Regions from separate parts of the Bacillus sp. NEB1478 genome, predicted to be linked through region 3. Evidence: a T-box and tRNA genes for the amino acid it is inferred to sense, from the RefSeq annotation. Region 3 holds a T-box; the other regions hold tRNA genes.
What was found. A T-box is a leader RNA that pairs with one kind of tRNA and senses whether it is charged. The one in region 3 lies ahead of serS (serine--tRNA ligase), so its partner is inferred to be a tRNA-Ser.
Positions count from the first base shown of each region.

Region 1: it encodes a tRNA-Ser, which carries the amino acid that the T-box ahead of serS (serine--tRNA ligase) is inferred to sense. The anticodon was not compared.
Region 2: it encodes a tRNA-Ser, which carries the amino acid that the T-box ahead of serS (serine--tRNA ligase) is inferred to sense. The anticodon was not compared.

Region 1 covers NZ_CP134049.1:3,368,524-3,374,819, forward strand. Annotated here, with positions in the region: gene RGB74_RS17010 (ATP-dependent helicase) at 1-1,285, opposite strand, end outside; tRNA gene RGB74_RS17015 (tRNA-Leu) at 1,451-1,535, opposite strand; tRNA gene RGB74_RS17020 (tRNA-Cys) at 1,560-1,634, opposite strand; tRNA gene RGB74_RS17025 (tRNA-Gly) at 1,649-1,723, opposite strand; tRNA gene RGB74_RS17030 (tRNA-Gln) at 1,737-1,811, opposite strand; tRNA gene RGB74_RS17035 (tRNA-His) at 1,821-1,896, opposite strand; tRNA gene RGB74_RS17040 (tRNA-Trp) at 1,911-1,984, opposite strand; tRNA gene RGB74_RS17045 (tRNA-Tyr) at 2,008-2,092, opposite strand; tRNA gene RGB74_RS17050 (tRNA-Thr) at 2,248-2,323, opposite strand; tRNA gene RGB74_RS17055 (tRNA-Phe) at 2,333-2,408, opposite strand; tRNA gene RGB74_RS17060 (tRNA-Asp) at 2,452-2,527, opposite strand; tRNA gene RGB74_RS17065 (tRNA-Met) at 2,602-2,678, opposite strand; tRNA gene RGB74_RS17070 (tRNA-Val) at 2,704-2,779, opposite strand; tRNA gene RGB74_RS17075 (tRNA-Glu) at 2,811-2,885, opposite strand; tRNA gene RGB74_RS17080 (tRNA-Ser) at 2,901-2,992, opposite strand; tRNA gene RGB74_RS17085 (tRNA-Asn) at 2,995-3,069, opposite strand; rRNA gene rrf (5S ribosomal RNA) at 3,080-3,195, opposite strand; rRNA gene RGB74_RS17095 (23S ribosomal RNA) at 3,310-6,246, opposite strand.
Region 2 covers NZ_CP134049.1:3,693,278-3,699,573, forward strand. Annotated here, with positions in the region: rRNA gene RGB74_RS18675 (16S ribosomal RNA) at 17-1,566, opposite strand; tRNA gene RGB74_RS18680 (tRNA-Ile) at 1,744-1,820, opposite strand; tRNA gene RGB74_RS18685 (tRNA-Gly) at 1,830-1,903, opposite strand; tRNA gene RGB74_RS18690 (tRNA-Pro) at 1,912-1,988, opposite strand; tRNA gene RGB74_RS18695 (tRNA-Arg) at 1,994-2,070, opposite strand; tRNA gene RGB74_RS18700 (tRNA-Leu) at 2,107-2,192, opposite strand; tRNA gene RGB74_RS18705 (tRNA-Leu) at 2,243-2,326, opposite strand; tRNA gene RGB74_RS18710 (tRNA-Lys) at 2,337-2,412, opposite strand; tRNA gene RGB74_RS18715 (tRNA-Gln) at 2,458-2,532, opposite strand; tRNA gene RGB74_RS18720 (tRNA-Asp) at 2,551-2,626, opposite strand; tRNA gene RGB74_RS18725 (tRNA-Glu) at 2,656-2,730, opposite strand; tRNA gene RGB74_RS18730 (tRNA-Ser) at 2,734-2,824, opposite strand; tRNA gene RGB74_RS18735 (tRNA-Asn) at 2,828-2,902, opposite strand; gene RGB74_RS18740 (SprT family protein) at 3,080-3,538, opposite strand; gene cmpA (cortex morphogenetic protein CmpA) at 3,635-3,757, shown strand; gene RGB74_RS18750 (Tex family protein) at 3,794-5,965, opposite strand.
Region 3 covers NZ_CP134049.1:3,906,425-3,912,720, reverse strand. Annotated here, with positions in the region: gene guaB (IMP dehydrogenase) at 1-801, shown strand, start outside; gene RGB74_RS20010 (D-alanyl-D-alanine carboxypeptidase family protein) at 965-2,239, shown strand; gene pdxS (pyridoxal 5'-phosphate synthase lyase subunit PdxS) at 2,408-3,292, shown strand; gene pdxT (pyridoxal 5'-phosphate synthase glutaminase subunit PdxT) at 3,297-3,881, shown strand; T-box leader at 3,919-4,142, shown strand; gene serS (serine--tRNA ligase) at 4,210-5,484, shown strand; tRNA gene RGB74_RS19990 (tRNA-Ser) at 5,577-5,669, shown strand.

The sequences.
Region 1 (6,296 bases), 540 kb from region 3:
GAATTTTTTCTAAAAGATCCAGACGCTTATCTGTAAAAGCCATCCGCATAAAATTTAAGATATCTTGAACGACCCAATGTGAAAAAAATCGATTATCCGTATCCTTCATATAAAAAGGAACTCCTGCACGATCAAAATCATTCATTAACCCAATGGATGAGGAGTTGTTGCGATATAAAATAGCAATTTCCTTTAGATTATCTGCATCTTTTAGTTCCGTAACCAAATATTTCGATTGTTCCTTGAAATTAGTTAAATTCCTTATTTGAATCGGTTTATAAGAAGAATTATCAGTGAACATATTCTTTTCATATCTATTCTTGTTTCGTTTAATAAACTGATTTGAAACTTGGACGATGTCCTGTGTCGAGCGATAATTCTGCTCCATGAAAAGAATAGCAGCTTCCGAGTATACCTTTTTGAATTCAAGTAAATAAGAAGGCTCAGCACCTCTCCAGCTATAGATCGATTGATCATCATCGGCCACAACACATAAATTTTTATGTTTGGCGACCAGTTTCTCTATAATAGAATGTTGTACCAAAGACGTATCCTGGCTTTCATCCGTCAAAATGTAATCGTACCTTTGCTGATACTTGCCTAGCAGCTGCTTATCTTTTTCTAAAATATGATTGCCGGTCGTTAGCATATCGTCAAAATCCAATAAAACTTGATTCTTATCTGAACGTTTAAATTCTTCATATTCGCTCATAATTTGTTCAGCTTTCGGAACATCACATGCTACCTTTGACCATTGATTTTGAGGGATCATCTTATTTTTGATGTAGCTGATGTAAGTTGTCAGCTCCTCCATTTGATCTTCCGTTATGTTCTCGCCTGCAATTGACTTAAATAAATTTCTTAAAATTTGCTTCTTGTTTAGCGAGGTATTCCTTACCGACGCTGTTTTCTCTTCTACTTCCTGATCACCTTCAATAATTCGAAAAGAAGTTCCCAACTTTCTAAAATAATCCCTAACTACCTCAAAGGCAAAGCTATGAATAGTAGAGAAATCTATAGGCTGCATTTGAGGATAAAATCGCTTGAAACGATCTTTCATATCATTTGCTGAAGCTTTACTAAACGTAACTGCCTTTATACGAGATGGATCCACGCCTTTTTCCTCTATTAAATACCCAATACGCAGGATGATGGTTGTCGTTTTCCCGGAGCCTGGCGATGCCAGCAAAAGAAGAGGGCCATCAGTCTGCAGAACCGCCTTCTTTTGAACATCATTTAGGGATATCCCTAAATCATTTTTCATTCTGACGAAAAAATCTTCCATTCTAAAATGCCCTTTCCGTAAAAACTAATTATTTTAGACTTTCTATTGAAGAAATTAAACTTTTCTTTAAAGCTAATAACTTAATACTGCATATCAAAAATAATAATAAAAAAACTTCCCACAAACGTGAGAAGCTTTGAATGTATGCTGTTAAGTTAAGTAAATTGGTACCGGTGGTCGGGGTCGAACCGACACTCCAGAAGGAACACGATTTTGAGTCGTGCGCGTCTGCCAATTCCGCCACACCGGCATGATAATGCTTGTAAAAACTGAATGGAGGCGGCACCCGGATTCGAACCGGGGGATAAGGGTTTTGCAGACCCGTGCCTTACCACTTGGCTATGCCGCCAGAGAGTATTCAAATGGAGCGGAAGACGGGATTCGAACCCGCGACCCCAACCTTGGCAAGGTTGTATTCTACCACTGAACTACTTCCGCAAAAATATAAAAATGGCTGGGCTAGATGGATTCGAACCATCGCATGACGGAGTCAAAGTCCGTTGCCTTACCGCTTGGCTATAGCCCAACACTTATATGGGGCGGACGAGGGGAATCGAACCCCCGAATGTCGGAACCACAATCCGATGCGTTAACCACTTCGCCACGACCGCCACAATAATTTAAATGGCAGGGGCAGTAGGAATCGAACCCACACCAAAGGTTTTGGAGACCTTCGTTCTACCTTTAAACTATGCCCCTGTAAGAAAAATATGAATAAAAGATGGTGGAGGGGGACGGATTCGAACCGCCGAACCCGGAGGGAGCGGATTTACAGTCCGCCGCGTTTAGCCACTTCGCTACCCCTCCACAATTGAGACAGGTTTTATTTTATAACATATACAACCTGAATTCAAGAGGAATTATTATCCTCAAGGAGCAAATCTGCTCCTGCGTCTACCTGCAATTCAATGCTGCTAATTCCTCGTCGCATGTCAGCTAAGAAGATAAATAGTAAGTAGACATGGTGCCGGCTAGAGGACTTGAACCCCCAACCTACTGATTACAAGTCAGTTGCTCTACCAATTGAGCTAAACCGGCAAAAAAAAATGGTGGCTCGAGACGGAATCGAACCGCCGACACGAGGATTTTCAGTCCTCTGCTCTACCGACTGAGCTATCGAGCCAAGAGTTAATATCTCTTGGATATATAACCACCAAAAACAAAAATGGCGGACCCGACCGGGGTCGAACCGGCGATCTCCTGCGTGACAGGCAGGCATGTTAACCACTACACCACGAGTCCAAATTGGTTGCACTTTACAGCACTACTGATATTTCATGACGAGAAGTAAATCGACGCTGTTCATGAAATAATTTTGGTTGCGGGGACAGGATTTGAACCTGCGACCTTCGGGTTATGAGCCCGACGAGCTACCAGACTGCTCCACCCCGCGATGATAATAAGATATAAAAAATTAATGGTGGAGGATGACGGGTTCGAACCGCCGACCCCCTGCTTGTAAGGCAGGTGCTCTCCCAGCTGAGCTAATCCTCCATATAAAAGGTTATGTATTAAATAGTAGAAGTGGTGACCCGTACGGGATTCGAACCCGTGTTACCGCCGTGAAAGGGCGGTGTCTTAACCGCTTGACCAACGGGCCATTTCGAGAATTATCTGGCGGAGAGCAAGGGATTCGAACCCTTGATACGGGGTTGACCGTATACACGATTTCCAATCGTGCTCCTTCGACCTCTCGGACAGCTCTCCAATGGCTCCACAGGTAGGACTCGAACCTACGACCGATCGGTTAACAGCCGATAGCTCTACCACTGAGCTACTGTGGAATAAAGGTTGGCTCAGCGACGTCCTACTCTAACAGGGGGAGACCCCCAACTACCATCGGCGCTGAAGAGCTTAACTTCCGTGTTCGGTATGGGAACGGGTGTGGCCTCTTCGCCATCATCACTGAACCTAAGTTTTTTGATAAGCATCGAATCTCTTCGTCACTTATTTAAACTCATTAAATTGTTGAGAGTATGTTCTCTCAAAACTAGATACGACGTTTCCAAACGTTATGCTTTTTTAAGGATAAGCCCTCGACCGATTAGTATCTGTCAGCTCCACGTGTCGCCACGCTTCCACACCAGACCTATCAACCTCATCATCTCTAAGGGGTCTTACTCACTTGACGTGATGGGAAATCTCATCTTGAGGGGGGCTTCATGCTTAGATGCTTTCAGCACTTATCCCGTCCACACGTAGCTACCCAGCTATGCCCCTGGCGGAACAACTGGTACACCAGCGGTGTGTCCATCCCGGTCCTCTCGTACTAAGGACAGCTCCTCTCAAATTTCCTGCGCCCGCGACGGATAGGGACCGAACTGTCTCACGACGTTCTGAACCCAGCTCGCGTACCGCTTTAATGGGCGAACAGCCCAACCCTTGGGACCTACTTCAGCCCCAGGATGCGATGAGCCGACATCGAGGTGCCAAACCTCCCCGTCGATGTGGACTCTTGGGGGAGATAAGCCTGTTATCCCCAGGGTAGCTTTTATCCGTTGAGCGATGGCCCTTCCATGCGGAACCACCGGATCACTAAGCCCGACTTTCGTCCCTGCTCGACTTGTAGGTCTCGCAGTCAAGCTCCCTTGTGCCTTTACACTCTGCGAATGATTTCCAACCATTCTGAGGGAACCTTTGGGCGCCTCCGTTACTGTTTAGGAGGCGACCGCCCCAGTCAAACTGCCCACCTGACACTGTCTCTGAACCGGATCACGGTTCTAGGTTAGAATTTCAATACAGCCAGGGTAGTATCCCACCGACGCCTCCACCGAAGCTGGCGCTCCGGCTTCTCAGGCTCCTACCTATCCTGTACAAGCTGTACCAAAATCCAATATCAAGTTGCAGTAAAGCTCCATGGGGTCTTTCCGTCCTGTCGCGGGTAACCTGCATCTTCACAGGTACTATAATTTCACCGGGTCTCTCGTTGAGACAGTATCCAAGTCGTTACACCTTTCGTGCGGGTCGGAACTTACCCGACAAGGAATTTCGCTACCTTAGGACCGTTATAGTTACGGCCGCCGTTTACTGGGGCTTCAATTCAGAGCTTCTCCTAAAAGGATAACCCCTCCTCTTAACCTTCCAGCACCGGGCAGGTGTCAGCCCCTATACTTCACCTTGCGGTTTCGCAGAGACCTGTGTTTTTGCTAAACAGTCGCTTGGATCTATTCACTGCGGCTCTCTCGGGCGATAAACCCTATCAGAGCACCCCTTCTCCCGAAGTTACGGGGTCATTTTGCCGAGTTCCTTAACGAGAGTTCTCCCGATCATCTTAGGATTCTCTCCTCGCCTACCTGTGTCGGTTTGCGGTACGGGCACATCTTTCCTCACTAGAGGCTTTTCTTGGCAGTGTAGGATCAGGGACTTCGGTACTAAATTTCCCTCGCCATCACAGCTCAGCCTTCACGTTGGACGGATTTGCCTATCCAACAGCCTAACTGCTTAGACGCACTATTCCATCAGTGCGCTCACCCTACCTTACTGCGTCCCCCCATCGTTCAAACGGAAAGGAAGTGGTACAGGAATATCAACCTGTTATCCATCGCCTACGCTTTTCAGCCTCGGCTTAGGCCCCGACTAACCCTGAGCGGACGAGCCTTCCTCAGGAAACCTTAGGCTTTCGATGGACAAGATTCTCACTTGTCTTTCGCTACTCATACCGGCATTCTCACTTCAAAGCGCTCCACCAGTCCTTCCGGTCTGACTTCGCTGCACTTCGAACGCTCCCCTACCCCTGTACCATACGGTACAAGCCATAGCTTCGGTGATACGTTTAGCCCCGTTACATTTTCGGCGCAGAGTCACTCGACCAGTGAGCTATTACGCACTCTTTAAATGGTGGCTGCTTCTAAGCCAACATCCTGGTTGTCTGGGCAACTCCACATCCTTTGCCACTTAACGTATACTTTGGGACCTTAGCTGATGGTCTGGGCTGTTTCCCTTTTGACTACGGATCTTATCACTCGCAGTCTGACTCCCGCGGATAATTCTCTGGCATTCGGAGTTTGACTGAATTCGGTAACCCTGTGGGGGCCCCTAGTCCAATCAGTGCTCTACCTCCAGGAATCTTGCCGCGAGGCTAGCCCTAAAGCTATTTCGGGGAGAACCAGCTATCTCCGTGTTCGATTGGCATTTCACCCCTACCCACACCTCATCCCCGCACTTTTCAACGTGCGTGGGTTCGGGCCTCCATTCAGTGTTACCTGAACTTCACCCTGGACATGGGTAGATCACACGGTTTCGGGTCTACGACCACGTACTATGTCGCCCTATTCAGACTCGCTTTCGCTGCGGCTCCGTCTATTCAACTTAACCTTGCACGGGATCGTAACTCGCCGGTTCATTCTACAAAAGGCACGCCGTCACCCGTTAATGGGCTCCGACTACTTGTAGGCACACGGTTTCAGGATCTATTTCACTCCCCTTCCGGGGTGCTTTTCACCTTTCCCTCACGGTACTGGTTCACTATCGGTCACTAGGGAGTATTTAGCCTTGGGAGATGGTCCTCCCGGATTCCGACGGGGTTTCACGTGTCCCGCCGTACTCAGGATCCACTCTGGAGGGAACGAAGTTTCAGCTACAGGGCTGTTACCTTCTTCGGCTGGCCTTTCCAGACCACTTCACCTACCTCGTTCCTTTGTAACTCCGTATAGAGTGTCCTACAACCCCAGAGGGCAAGCCCTCTGGTTTGGGCTGATTCCGTTTCGCTCGCCGCTACTCAGGAAATCGCATTTGCTTTCTCTTCCTCCGGGTACTTAGATGTTTCAGTTCCCCGGGTCTGCCTTCTCATACCCTATGTATTCAGATATGGATACCATCCCATTACGGATGGTGGGTTCCCCCATTCGGAAATCCCCGGATCAATGCTTACTTACAGCTCCCCGAGGCATATCGGTGTTCGTCCCGTCCTTCTTCGGCTCCTAGTGCCAAGGCATCCACCGTGCGCCCTTTCTAGCTTAACCTTATATTGATGTTTGATAAGCATCGAATCTCTTCGTTGACTTTGTCTTTC
Region 2 (6,296 bases), 210 kb from region 3:
CTCATAATCTCCATAGAAAGGAGGTGATCCAGCCGCACCTTCCGATACGGCTACCTTGTTACGACTTCACCCCAATCATCTGTCCCACCTTCGGCGGCTGGCTCCCAAAAGGGTTACCCCACCGACTTCGGGTGTTACAAACTCTCGTGGTGTGACGGGCGGTGTGTACAAGGCCCGGGAACGTATTCACCGCGGCATGCTGATCCGCGATTACTAGCAATTCCGGCTTCATGTAGGCGAGTTGCAGCCTACAATCCGAACTGAGAGTGGCTTTTTGGGATTGGCTTGGCCTCGCGGCTTCGCAACCCTTTGTACCACCCATTGTAGCACGTGTGTAGCCCAGGTCATAAGGGGCATGATGATTTGACGTCATCCCCACCTTCCTCCGGTTTGTCACCGGCAGTCACCTTAGAGTGCCCAACTGAATGCTGGCAACTAAGGTCAAGGGTTGCGCTCGTTGCGGGACTTAACCCAACATCTCACGACACGAGCTGACGACAACCATGCACCACCTGTCACTCTGTCCCCCGAAGGGGAAAGCTCTATCTCTAGAGTGGTCAGAGGATGTCAAGACCTGGTAAGGTTCTTCGCGTTGCTTCGAATTAAACCACATGCTCCACTGCTTGTGCGGGCCCCCGTCAATTCCTTTGAGTTTCAACCTTGCGGTCGTACTCCCCAGGCGGAGTGCTTAATGTGTTAACTTCAGCACTGAGGGTGGAACCCCCCAACACCTAGCACTCATCGTTTACGGCGTGGACTACCAGGGTATCTAATCCTGTTTGCTCCCCACGCTTTCGCGCCTCAGCGTCAGTTACAGGCCAAAAAGCCGCCTTCGCCACTGGTGTTCCTCCACATCTCTACGCATTTCACCGCTACACGTGGAATTCCACTTTTCTCTCCTGCACTCAAGTCTCCCAGTTTCCAATGACCCTCCACGGTTGAGCCGTGGGCTTTCACATCAGACTTAAGAGACCGCCTGCGCGCGCTTTACGCCCAATAATTCCGGATAACGCTTGCCACCTACGTATTACCGCGGCTGCTGGCACGTAGTTAGCCGTGGCTTTCTGGTTAGGTACCGTCAAGGTACGAGCAGTTACTCTCGTACTTGTTCTTCTCTAACAACAGAGCTTTACGACCCGAAGGCCTTCATCGCTCACGCGGCGTTGCTCGGTCAGGCTTTCGCCCATTGCCGAAGATTCCCTACTGCTGCCTCCCGTAGGAGTCTGGGCCGTGTCTCAGTCCCAGTGTGGCCGATCACCCTCTCAGGTCGGCTACGCATCGTCGCCTTGGTGAGCCGTTACCTCACCAACTAGCTAATGCGCCGCGGGCTCATCTGTAAGTGTCAGCCGAAACCGACTTTCAAAAAAGAAACATGCGTTTCTTCTTATTATCCGGTATTAGCCCCGGTTTCCCGGAGTTATCCCCGTCTTACAGGCAGATTACCCACGTGTTACTCACCCGTCCGCCGCTAAATCAGAGGAGCAAGCTCCTCTTCATTCGCTCGACTTGCATGTATTAGGCACGCCGCCAGCGTTCATCCTGAGCCAGGATCAAACTCTCCATAAAAGTGTTTGTCTTGCTCGTTTTTAAAACTGACGGAATTAATTTAATTCCTTACCTATTTCTTTTGTTCAGTTTTCAAAGAACTTGTTTTGCTTGTCTTTTCTCGAGACAGCTTTATCATCTTACCGAATCGAAGTTATAAAGTCAAGCGTTTTTTAAAAATCTTTTTTTATAAGATTATGGTGGGCCTAAATGGACTCGAACCATCGACCTCACGCTTATCAGGCGTGCGCTCTAACCAGCTGAGCTATAGGCCCGTTAAAAAATGGAGCGGGTGATGAGAATCGAACTCACGACCAGAGCTTGGAAGGCTCTTGTTTTACCATTAAACTACACCCGCATAAAGAATGGTCGGGAAGACAGGATTTGAACCTGCGACCCCCTGGTCCCAAACCAGGTGCTCTACCAAGCTGAGCCACTTCCCGTAATATGGCGCGCCCTGAGAGATTCGAACTCCCGACCTTTTGATTCGTAGTCAAACACTCTATCCAGCTGAGCTAAGGGCGCCTATTATTAATTGCATTATATGTTGTTGTGATAAGTTGGTGCGGTCGAGAGGACTCGAACCTCCACGGGGTTTCCCCCACTAGCCCCTCAAGCTAGCGCGTCTGCCATTCCGCCACGACCGCGCGGCTAGATGCCAGCGCATGAGCACTGCAACTTATAAGTTAAAAAAGTATGGTGCGGGTGAAGGGACTCGAACCCCCACGTCAAAGACACTAGATCCTAAGTCTAGCGCGTCTGCCAATTCCGCCACACCCGCGTTAAAAATATGGTGAGCCATGAAGGATTCGAACCTTCGACCCTCTGATTAAAAGTCAGATGCTCTACCAACTGAGCTAATGGCTCTCACTAAAAACTTTCGGTTAAACAATCATCTTGAAAAGAAAAAAATGGCTGGGCTAGATGGATTCGAACCATCGCATGACGGAGTCAAAGTCCGTTGCCTTACCGCTTGGCTATAGCCCAATGCCTATTTCATAAAAGTGGCGGACCCGACCGGGGTCGAACCGGCGATCTCCTGCGTGACAGGCAGGCATGTTAACCACTACACCACGAGTCCACTTTATATAAAGGTTATTAAATTCTTAATGGTGACCCGTACGGGATTCGAACCCGTGTTACCGCCGTGAAAGGGCGGTGTCTTAACCGCTTGACCAACGGGCCACATGGCAGAGAAGAAGGGATTCGAACCCTCGCACCGCGTTAGCGATCTACACCCTTAGCAGGGGCGCCCCTTGAGCCACTTGGGTACTTCTCTGTATGGCTCCACAGGTAGGACTCGAACCTACGACCGATCGGTTAACAGCCGATAGCTCTACCACTGAGCTACTGTGGAATGTCTTTTAAGGACAATTAATATCATAATTGTTTTAGGTTTAAATGTCAACCTCATTTAGAAGGTTTTTTCTAAGTTGTACTGTGCTGTAAACACCTTCTGTAAAAGGTTATGTATGTGTCATGTCTTACAGCGACTTTATTAAATTACCACATACCTATCTTTGAAGTCAACACCCTATTTTGAAGAAACCTGTTTCAATTTTCCACGGCACTTCCCGCATACATATCTTTTTGTATCAATTAGCCGCTTTCTTTTATAGGACTGCATACAGTCTTTGCATATATAGTGATATTTATAACTCTCCGTCCTCCTCTTTCCTGGAACCGATTGGCAGAAACGTGATCCCCCGACTTTTTTTAACAACACTTTAAAATCAGCGTCAGCATGCTTATAACCTCTTTTTTCAATATGAAGATGGTAATGGCAAAGTTCATGCTTTATAACGCCGATCAATTCTTCCATCCCAAACTCTGCATAAAGGTGCGGATTTAATTCGATATTATGGGATTTTAAAAGGTAACGACCGCCTGTTGTGCGCAGTCTTTTATTAAAAGTTGCCTCATGCCGGAACGGTTTATTGAAGTATTCCGCTGAGAGGCTTTCCGTTAATTTCTGCAGTTCTAGATCAGTCATATTTATACTCCTTACTTTTTCAAGGTTCACACTAACAAGCACCCCAACATAGACTAATACACATATAACGGTTGGGAAGTTCAAGGAGGTCATTTAATGCCTACATGGTTCAAAAGACAGCTCCGCCGCGCATATTACCAGAAAGATCGCTACCAAATCCGTTTATTAAATCAGTGCTGGTTCTTTTATAATCGAAAGCACTCCTCCAGTGAAGAATAATCTGCTGGAGAAGCGCTTTTTTTCATGTATGCTTTTTTATCCCTTTTTAGGAGCTATCATTGTTAATGCAATTCTTTGTTTGGCTACATCGACCGAGTCTACCCAAACGGTTACAACTTGACCGACACTTACAACATCCATTGGATTTTTTACAAAACGGTTTGTCAATTTTGAAATATGGACAAGCCCATCCTGTTTGACTCCAATATCTACAAAGGCCCCAAAGTCTACCACATTTCGAACAGTCCCTTGCAGTTCCATCCCTGCTGATAGATCTTCCATTTTAAGTACATCTGTTTTTAGAACAGGTCCTGAAAAATTATCACGAGGGTCACGGCCAGGTTTTGTTAGTCCATCGATGATGTCTTTTAATGTTGGCACGCCTATATCCAGTTTAGCAGAAGTTTCTTCAAGTGAAATCGTCTTTAATATCTCAGCAAGTGCTTCTGTCCCGATATCTTTTGTTGTAAAACCTAATTCTTTCAATAAAGAAATCGTTCCTGTATAGCTTTCCGGATGGATGCCTGTTTGATCCAATGGCTGATCGCCTTCCATAACGCGCAAAAATCCGATACATTGTTCATAAGTTTTCGCACCTAGGCGTGGAATCTTCTTCAGTTCTTTTCGGTTCTGGAATTTACCGACTTCATTTCTTTTTACGATAATGTTTTGAGCTACTGTTTTAGATAATCCCGAAACATATTGAAGCAGTGAGGATGATGCTGTATTTACATTTACACCGACTTGGTTAACCGCTGTTTCAACAACAAATGAGATTTCTTCACCCAAACGCTTTTGAGAAACATCGTGCTGATATTGTCCAACACCAATTGATTTTGGATCGATTTTCACGAGTTCTGCTAAAGGATCCTGAAGTCTGCGGGCGATAGAAACTGCACTTCTTTCCTCTACTTGCAGATCCGGGAACTCTTCGCGAGCTACAGTCGATGCTGAATATACACTTGCTCCCGCTTCATTTACAATGACATACGCAACAGATTTCGGCAGATCTTTTAGCGTTTCTGCAATAAATTGTTCTGTTTCGCGTGATGCTGTACCATTTCCGATCGCAGCAATTTCAATATCATATTTATCAATCAGCTGTTTTACGACTGCTGCAGATTTCTCCACTTCTGAACGCGGCGGTGTAGGATAGATGGTTTGAATGTGAAGAACCTTTCCCGTTTCATCTACAACCCCTAACTTACAGCCTGTTCGGTAAGCAGGGTCGACACCTAAAACCACTTTACCTTTTAGAGGTGCCTGAAGCAAAAGACTTCTTACATTTTCAGAAAATATGTGTATTGCGCGTTCTTCCGCTTGTTCTGTTAACGCTGCGCGAATCTCTCTTTCGATAGACGGCGCTATTAATCGTTTATAAGCATCTTCAATGGCTTCACGAATATAAGGGACAGCCGGAGAATCAGATCTTTTTACCGTTTTACGATCCATTTTCGAGATGATTAGTTCAGATGGAGTACTGATTCCAACCTTTAAAATATCTTCTTTCTCACCGCGGTTTGCCGCTAAAACTCTGTGAGGAACGATTTTTCGGATTGGTTCTTGGTATTCATAGTACATTTCAAATACTTTCTTCTCGTCGGCCTCTGTATTTTTACCTTCTGTTTTTATCTCGCCTTTCGAGAATGTGTCTTCGCGAATCCATTTTCGCATATCTGCATCGTCAGATAACATTTCAGCAATAATATCTTTCGCACCTTGAATGGCATCTTCAGCAGACAATACCTCTTTATCCTCATTTATGTATGATCTCGCAGCGTCCAAAGGATTTTCATTTCGTTGTTCTAATAACCACAAAGCTAATGGCTCTAATCCTTTTTCTTTTGCAACTGTCGCTTTTGTACGCCGCTTTTGTTTGTATGGACGATACAAATCTTCTATTTCTTGAAGTTTTTGAGCGTTGTTAATGGATGCTGCTAGTTCATCTGTAAGTTTCCCTTGATCGTCTATGAGACGGATTACTTCTTCTTTTCGGGAAGCAAGATTTTGAAGGTATGTCCAGCGATCCATAATATCTTTGATCTGAACTTCATCAAGACCACCTGTTAATTCTTTACGGTAACGCGCGATAAAAGGAACCGTATTCCCCTCTTCCAATAAGCCGATCACTTGATTAATTTGTTTCCCTTTAATGTTCAATTCCTTTTCGATGACAAGTAATGCTTGTTCATTCACAGGTTGTCCCAATAAGAACACTCCTTTTCAATCAATTACATCTATTATAACGAATAAATGCATTTCTATAAAATGACGACCAGATGTTGTTTTTGAGTGCAGTTGATCTCCGTTTCAGGATGCTCGCTTTCCGCGGGGCGTGCGGTGAGCCCACTCGTCGCTATGCGACATTGAATGGTCTCACCTGTCCCGCTAATCCCGCTGGAGTCTCGCACCTTACACTCCAATCACCTTGTCATTGGTGTTAAATTACAGAACACCATTAGCTATAATCTTTTAGAAAAAACACATTCATTATTTGTTGATTCAGAAACGAGTAGGTCGAGGAAGTGAAATTTTCGAA
Region 3 (6,296 bases):
TTAGTTGCAGCTGCTGTAGGCGTAACAAAAGATGCATTATTGCGAGTAGAAAAACTTGTTGAAGCTGGTGTAGATGCAATCGTACTAGATACAGCACATGGTCATTCTGAAGGAGTACTTCAAAAAGTAAAAGAAGTAAGAAGTAGTTACCCAGCATTAACAATCATTGCAGGGAATGTCGCTACTCCAGAAGCTACGCGTGATTTAATAGAAGCTGGTGCCAGTGTTGTTAAGGTTGGAATTGGACCTGGATCTATTTGTACTACACGTGTAGTTGCCGGTGTAGGAGTTCCACAAGTGACTGCTGTATATGATTGTGCAACAGAAGCTAAGAAATACGGAGTACCGATCATTGCAGATGGCGGTATTAAATATTCCGGTGATATTGTTAAAGCTCTTGCAGCAGGCGGACATGCTGTCATGTTAGGAAGCATGCTTGCTGGTGTTTCTGAAAGCCCAGGAGAGCGTGAAATCTTCCAAGGACGCCAGTTCAAAGTTTATCGCGGGATGGGTTCTGTTGGAGCGATGGAACGTGGAAGCAGCGACCGATATTTCCAGGAAAATAATAAGAAGCTTGTTCCAGAAGGAATTGAGGGACGCGTGCCGTACAAAGGACCCCTTGCAGATACGATTTATCAGCTAGTTGGAGGTATCCGTTCTGGTATGGGTTATTGCGGTACAGCAACAATCGATGATCTTCAAAATGATTCTAAATTTGTTAAAATTACGGGTGCCGGTCTTCGTGAAAGCCATCCGCATCAAGTACAAATTACTAAAGAAGCACCAAATTATTCGGTCTAAAGGCACATTTTTAAGACAGAGGGGCAACCTCTGTCTATTTTTTTGAAAAAGTGTATGATACAATAATTTTTGTGTTAAATGGGTTTGGAGGTGCAGTTTTTTGAACAGCAAGGTAAAACAATTGTTAGTGTTGACGCTCGTATTGTCATTTTTTACAACGAGCATGGTAGGTTTTTCTAAAACAGCAAGTGCAGCACCATCTTTAGATGTGAAAGCTGAATCTGCTATTTTGGTCGATGGTGAAACGGGTAAAATTCTATATCAGAAAAATGAAGATAAGATGCTCGCACCAGCAAGTATGAGTAAGATGATGACCGAATACTTATTGTTAGAAGCGATTAAAAAGGACAAGATTTCTTGGGATCAAAAAACGCGTATCTCTGAATATGCTCATAAAATCTCTCAAGATCGAGCACTTTCTAACGTTCCATTAAGAATAGACGAACAATACAATGTTCGTGAATTATATCAAGCGATGGCTATTTATTCTGCAAACGGTGCAACTATTGCATTAGCAGAACTCGTAGCAGGTTCTGAAGCTGAGTTCGTTAAGAAAATGAACGCAAAAGGAAAAGAATTAGGTTTAAAAGATTATCATTTTGTAAATTCTACAGGATTAAACAACAAAGATTTAAAAGGCTTCGATTCAACTGGCGGACCTTCTGAAGAGAATATGATGAGTGCCCGTTCAGTAGCAATTCTTGCTTTCCGTTTAATCAATGATTATCCAGAAGTACTGAAAACAACCAGTATTCCAAAAGCAGTTTTCCGTGATGGTACTGATGATAAAACAAATATGCCAAACTGGAACTGGATGCTTCCTACCCTTGTATATGGTTATGAAGGGGTAGACGGATTAAAAACAGGATCTACTGATTTGGCTGGGTTTTCTTTTACGGGGACAATCAAAAGAAACGGAACACGCCTTATTTCTGTTGTTATGAAAACAAACAGTTACGAAGCACGCTTTGAAGAAACAAAAAAATTATTTGACTATGGATTTGCAAATTTTGAAAAAGCGGATATTCTTCCGGCTAATTATCAAATAAAAGGCGAGAAAACGATTCCTGTTGTAAAAGGGAAAGAAAAAGAAGTAAAAATCGCAACGAAAGACCCTCTTTCTCTTGTGATCAAACGCGGTGAAAAAGAGAACTACAAACCAGAATTTGTAGTAGATAAGAAAAAGTTAAATGAAGATGGTAAATTAACTGCACCTATTAAAAAAGGTGAAGTTGTTGGCCATGTGAAAATTGATTATAAAGGCAAAGGTGAGGACTACGGTTACTTGCTGGATAATGATACAAAAGGAAAAACAGAAGTCATTACGAAAGAAGCAGTTGATAAAGCAAATTGGTTTGTACTCGGTATGCGTGGAGTAGGAGGCTTTTTTGCTGGAATATGGTCTGGTACTGTAGACATGGTTAAAGGTTTATTCTAAATCATGGCTTATTATGCTCTTTAGCGAAAGCTAAAGGGCATTTTTTCTAGAAAATGATGTGGTCTTGCGCTTTTTATGATTTGCGTTAAAATAGATGAGAATACTATATTTTATTGTAAAAATATCGAATTATCGAAAATACAACATATACTCAGGGGGTAGCAAAGCATGTTAAAAACAGGAACTGAACGTGTAAAACGAGGAATGGCGGAAATGCAAAAAGGCGGCGTCATCATGGACGTTATCAATGCAGAGCAAGCGCGTATTGCTGAAGCATCTGGTGCAGTAGCAGTAATGGCACTTGAGCGCGTACCGTCAGATATCCGTGCAGCAGGTGGAGTAGCTAGAATGGCTGATCCTACAATCGTAGAAGAAGTTCTAAATGCGGTGTCTATTCCTGTAATGGCAAAAGCGCGTATTGGACATATTGTTGAAGCACGCGTACTTGAAGCTATGGGTGTTGACTATATCGACGAAAGTGAAGTATTAACACCAGCTGATGAAGTTTTCCATTTGAATAAAAGCGATTATACAGTACCGTTTGTGTGCGGAGCGCGTGACCTTGGTGAAGCATCACGCCGTATCGGTGAAGGAGCTTCAATGCTTCGAACTAAAGGTGAGCCGGGAACAGGGAACATTGTTGAAGCAGTCCGCCACATGCGTATGATTCAAGGTCAAATTCGTAAAGTTGTTGCTATGAGTGAAGATGAGTTGATGACGGAAGCAAAGAACTTAGGTGCTCCATTTGAAGTTCTTCTACAAATTAAAAAAGCAGGAAAGCTTCCTGTAGTTAACTTCGCAGCAGGCGGAGTAGCTACACCGGCAGATGCAGCGTTAATGATGCAGCTTGGAGCTGACGGCGTATTCGTTGGATCAGGTATTTTCAAATCTGACAACCCAGAAAAATTTGCCCGCGCGATTGTTGAAGCAACTACTCACTACCAAGATTACAAGCTGATCGCTGAAGTTTCTAAAAATCTTGGTATCGCAATGAAAGGTATCGATATCTCTACATTAGCTCCAGGTGAGCGCATGCAGGAGCGAGGCTGGTAATTTCATGCTAAAAATCGGAGTATTAGCTTTACAAGGTGCGGTACGAGAGCATATCCACGCTATCGAAGCATGCGGTGCAGAAGCAGTAGCCGTAAAGCGCGTTGAAGAATTAGCTGATCTTGATGGTCTTGTTATGCCAGGCGGCGAGAGTACAGCAATGAGACGCTTGATTGATAAATACGGTTTTCTTCAGCCTTTAAAAGATTTTGCGGAACAAAAGCCTGTTTTTGGTACATGTGCCGGTTTAATCTTAATGGCGAAAAGAATTCAAGGTCAAGATACAGCTCACTTAGAGTTGATCGATATGACGGTTGAAAGAAATGCTTTTGGCCGCCAAGTAGACAGCTTTGAAGCTGATCTAATGATACATGGCGTTGGAGAAGCTTATACAGGTGTATTCATTAGAGCGCCATTTATCGTCGAGGTTGGTCCTGAAGTGGAAATCCTTTCAAAGCATAATGAGCGGATTGTAGCAGCGAAGCAAGGACAATTCTTGTGTGCAGCTTTTCATCCGGAACTTACGGATGATTACCGTTTACATCAATTTTTTGTAGATATGGTACAATCCTCTAAAGAAGTAGTTGCATAAAATAAGAAAATGCTGTACATTACTATAAAATCATAATAAAAAATCAATGACAGGAACTAGTAGCAAAATCAGCTTTGTTTTAGAGAGTCGGTGGCTGGTGAAAACCGATACAGGCATTTTGTGAATCCATCCTCGAGTGAAGAGCCGAAATTGAAGTAAGCTTTTCCGGTGAAGAACCGTTACGTTTTATAATTAAGCCGGCAATGGGCAATTGTTCTATTGCAATCAGGGTGGCAACGCGGGTTAACTCTCGTCCCTATTTCTAATTTTTTTAGAAATAGAGGGCGGGAGTTTTTTGATTTTTTATAACTAAAAGGAGGAAAAGAACATGTTAGATTTAAAATTTGTTCGTGCCAATTTTGAAGAAGTGAAAACAAAACTGGCTGCACGCGGGGAAGACTTGTCTGGGTTAGATCAATTTGAAGCATTAGATAGTCGTCGTCGTGAACTGATCGGTGAATCAGAAAAGTTGAAATCTAAACGTAATGAAGTATCTAAACAAGTCGCAGAATTTAAACGTGAAAAGAAAGATGCTGACCATCTTATTGTTGAGATGCGTGAGGTAGGCGATAAAATTAAAACAATCGATGATGAACTTCGACAAGTAGAAGAAGATCTGAATACAATCATGCTTACTCTTCCAAACATTCCGCATGAGAGTGTACCGATTGGTGAAACAGAAGACGATAACGTACCTGTCCGCCACTGGGGAGAAGTACCTGAGTTCGCTTTTGAACCAAAAGCACATTGGGATATTGCTACAGACCTTGGCATCGTAGATTTTGAGCGTGCTGCAAAGGTAACTGGAAGCCGCTTTGCCTTTTATAAAGGGCTAGGAGCAAGACTAGAAAGAGCACTCATCAATTTTATGATGGATTTACACGAAGATGAACATGGATATACGGAAGTACTTCCTCCATATTTAGTGAACCGTCAGAGCATGACAGGCACTGGTCAGCTTCCAAAGTTTGAAGAAGATGCGTTTAAAATCCGTGAAGAAGATTACTTCTTGATTCCAACGGCTGAGGTGCCAGTAACAAACATGCACCGTGATGAAATTCTAACCGTTGATGAATTGCCGATTGCATATGCTGCGTACAGCGCATGTTTCCGTTCTGAAGCTGGATCTGCTGGCCGTGACACACGTGGATTGATTCGTCAGCATCAGTTTAACAAAGTAGAGCTTGTTCGTTTTGTAAAGCCGGAAGATTCTTATGAAGAGCTAGAAAAACTTACAGGTCATGCTGAAAAGGTTCTTCAGTTATTAAATCTTCCATATCGTGTTCTAAGCATGTGTACTGCTGATTTAGGCTTTACAGCTGCAAAAAAATATGACATTGAAGTATACATTCCAAGCTATGGTGCTTACCGTGAAATTTCTTCTTGTTCAAATTTTGAAGACTTCCAAGCACGCCGTGCACAAATTCGTTTCCGCAGAGAAGCTAAAGGCAAACCTGAATTGGTTCATACATTGAACGGTTCTGGATTAGCTATAGGCCGTACAGTTGCCGCTATTTTAGAGAACTACCAGCAGGAAGATGGTTCTGTTATCATTCCTGAAGTACTGCGTCCATACATGGGCAATAAAGAGGTATTGAAGTAAATGAAAAAGAGAGGAATTCCCCTCTCTTTTTTTTATGAAAAATGTTGACACTAAAAAGTGAATCATGTTAATATAGTTCTTGTCAGTCACACGGAGGTATACCCAAGTCCGGCTGAAGGGATCGGTCTTGAAAACCGACAGGGGTTTAACGACCCGCGGGGGTTCGAATCCCTCTACCTCCTCCATATACATATTCAACCCACTTGATCATATTGATTGAGTGGGTTTTTTGTTATTTGTTCATTGATAAGCGGAGAATCTTTTTGTCAGTCTTGTTTCTGCGGTACTCACGTATTTTAATACGTTCTGTTCCTCGCAACTTCACTTCCTCAACCTTCTTGCTTCTAAATGAACAAATGATTGGAATGATAAGCGGTGAATCTCTTTGTCAGCTGTGTTTCTGTGGTACTCACGTATTTTTTAATACGTTCTGTTCCTCGCAACTTCACTTCCTCAACCTTCTTGCTTCTAAATGAACAAATGATTGGAATGATAAGCTGTGAATCTCTTTGTCAGCTGTGTTTCTGTGGTACTCACGTATTTTTTAATACGCTCTGTTCCTCGCAACTTTGCTTCCTTGACCTTCTTGCTTCTAAATGAACAAATGATTGGAATGATAAGCGGCGAATCTTTTCGTCAGTACTCCGAGTTGCACCGAGTAATCGGAGGTGTATTATTTCAATAGCATTCATTTATCAAAATAGAATCTGTTCCTCGCATCTAGCCGTCAATTTCACAGTAGTAAATGTAAGCGTTTACACTTTAAAGGACTAAAAAATTATATTGACAGAACTTTCAAGATGGTAGTATGA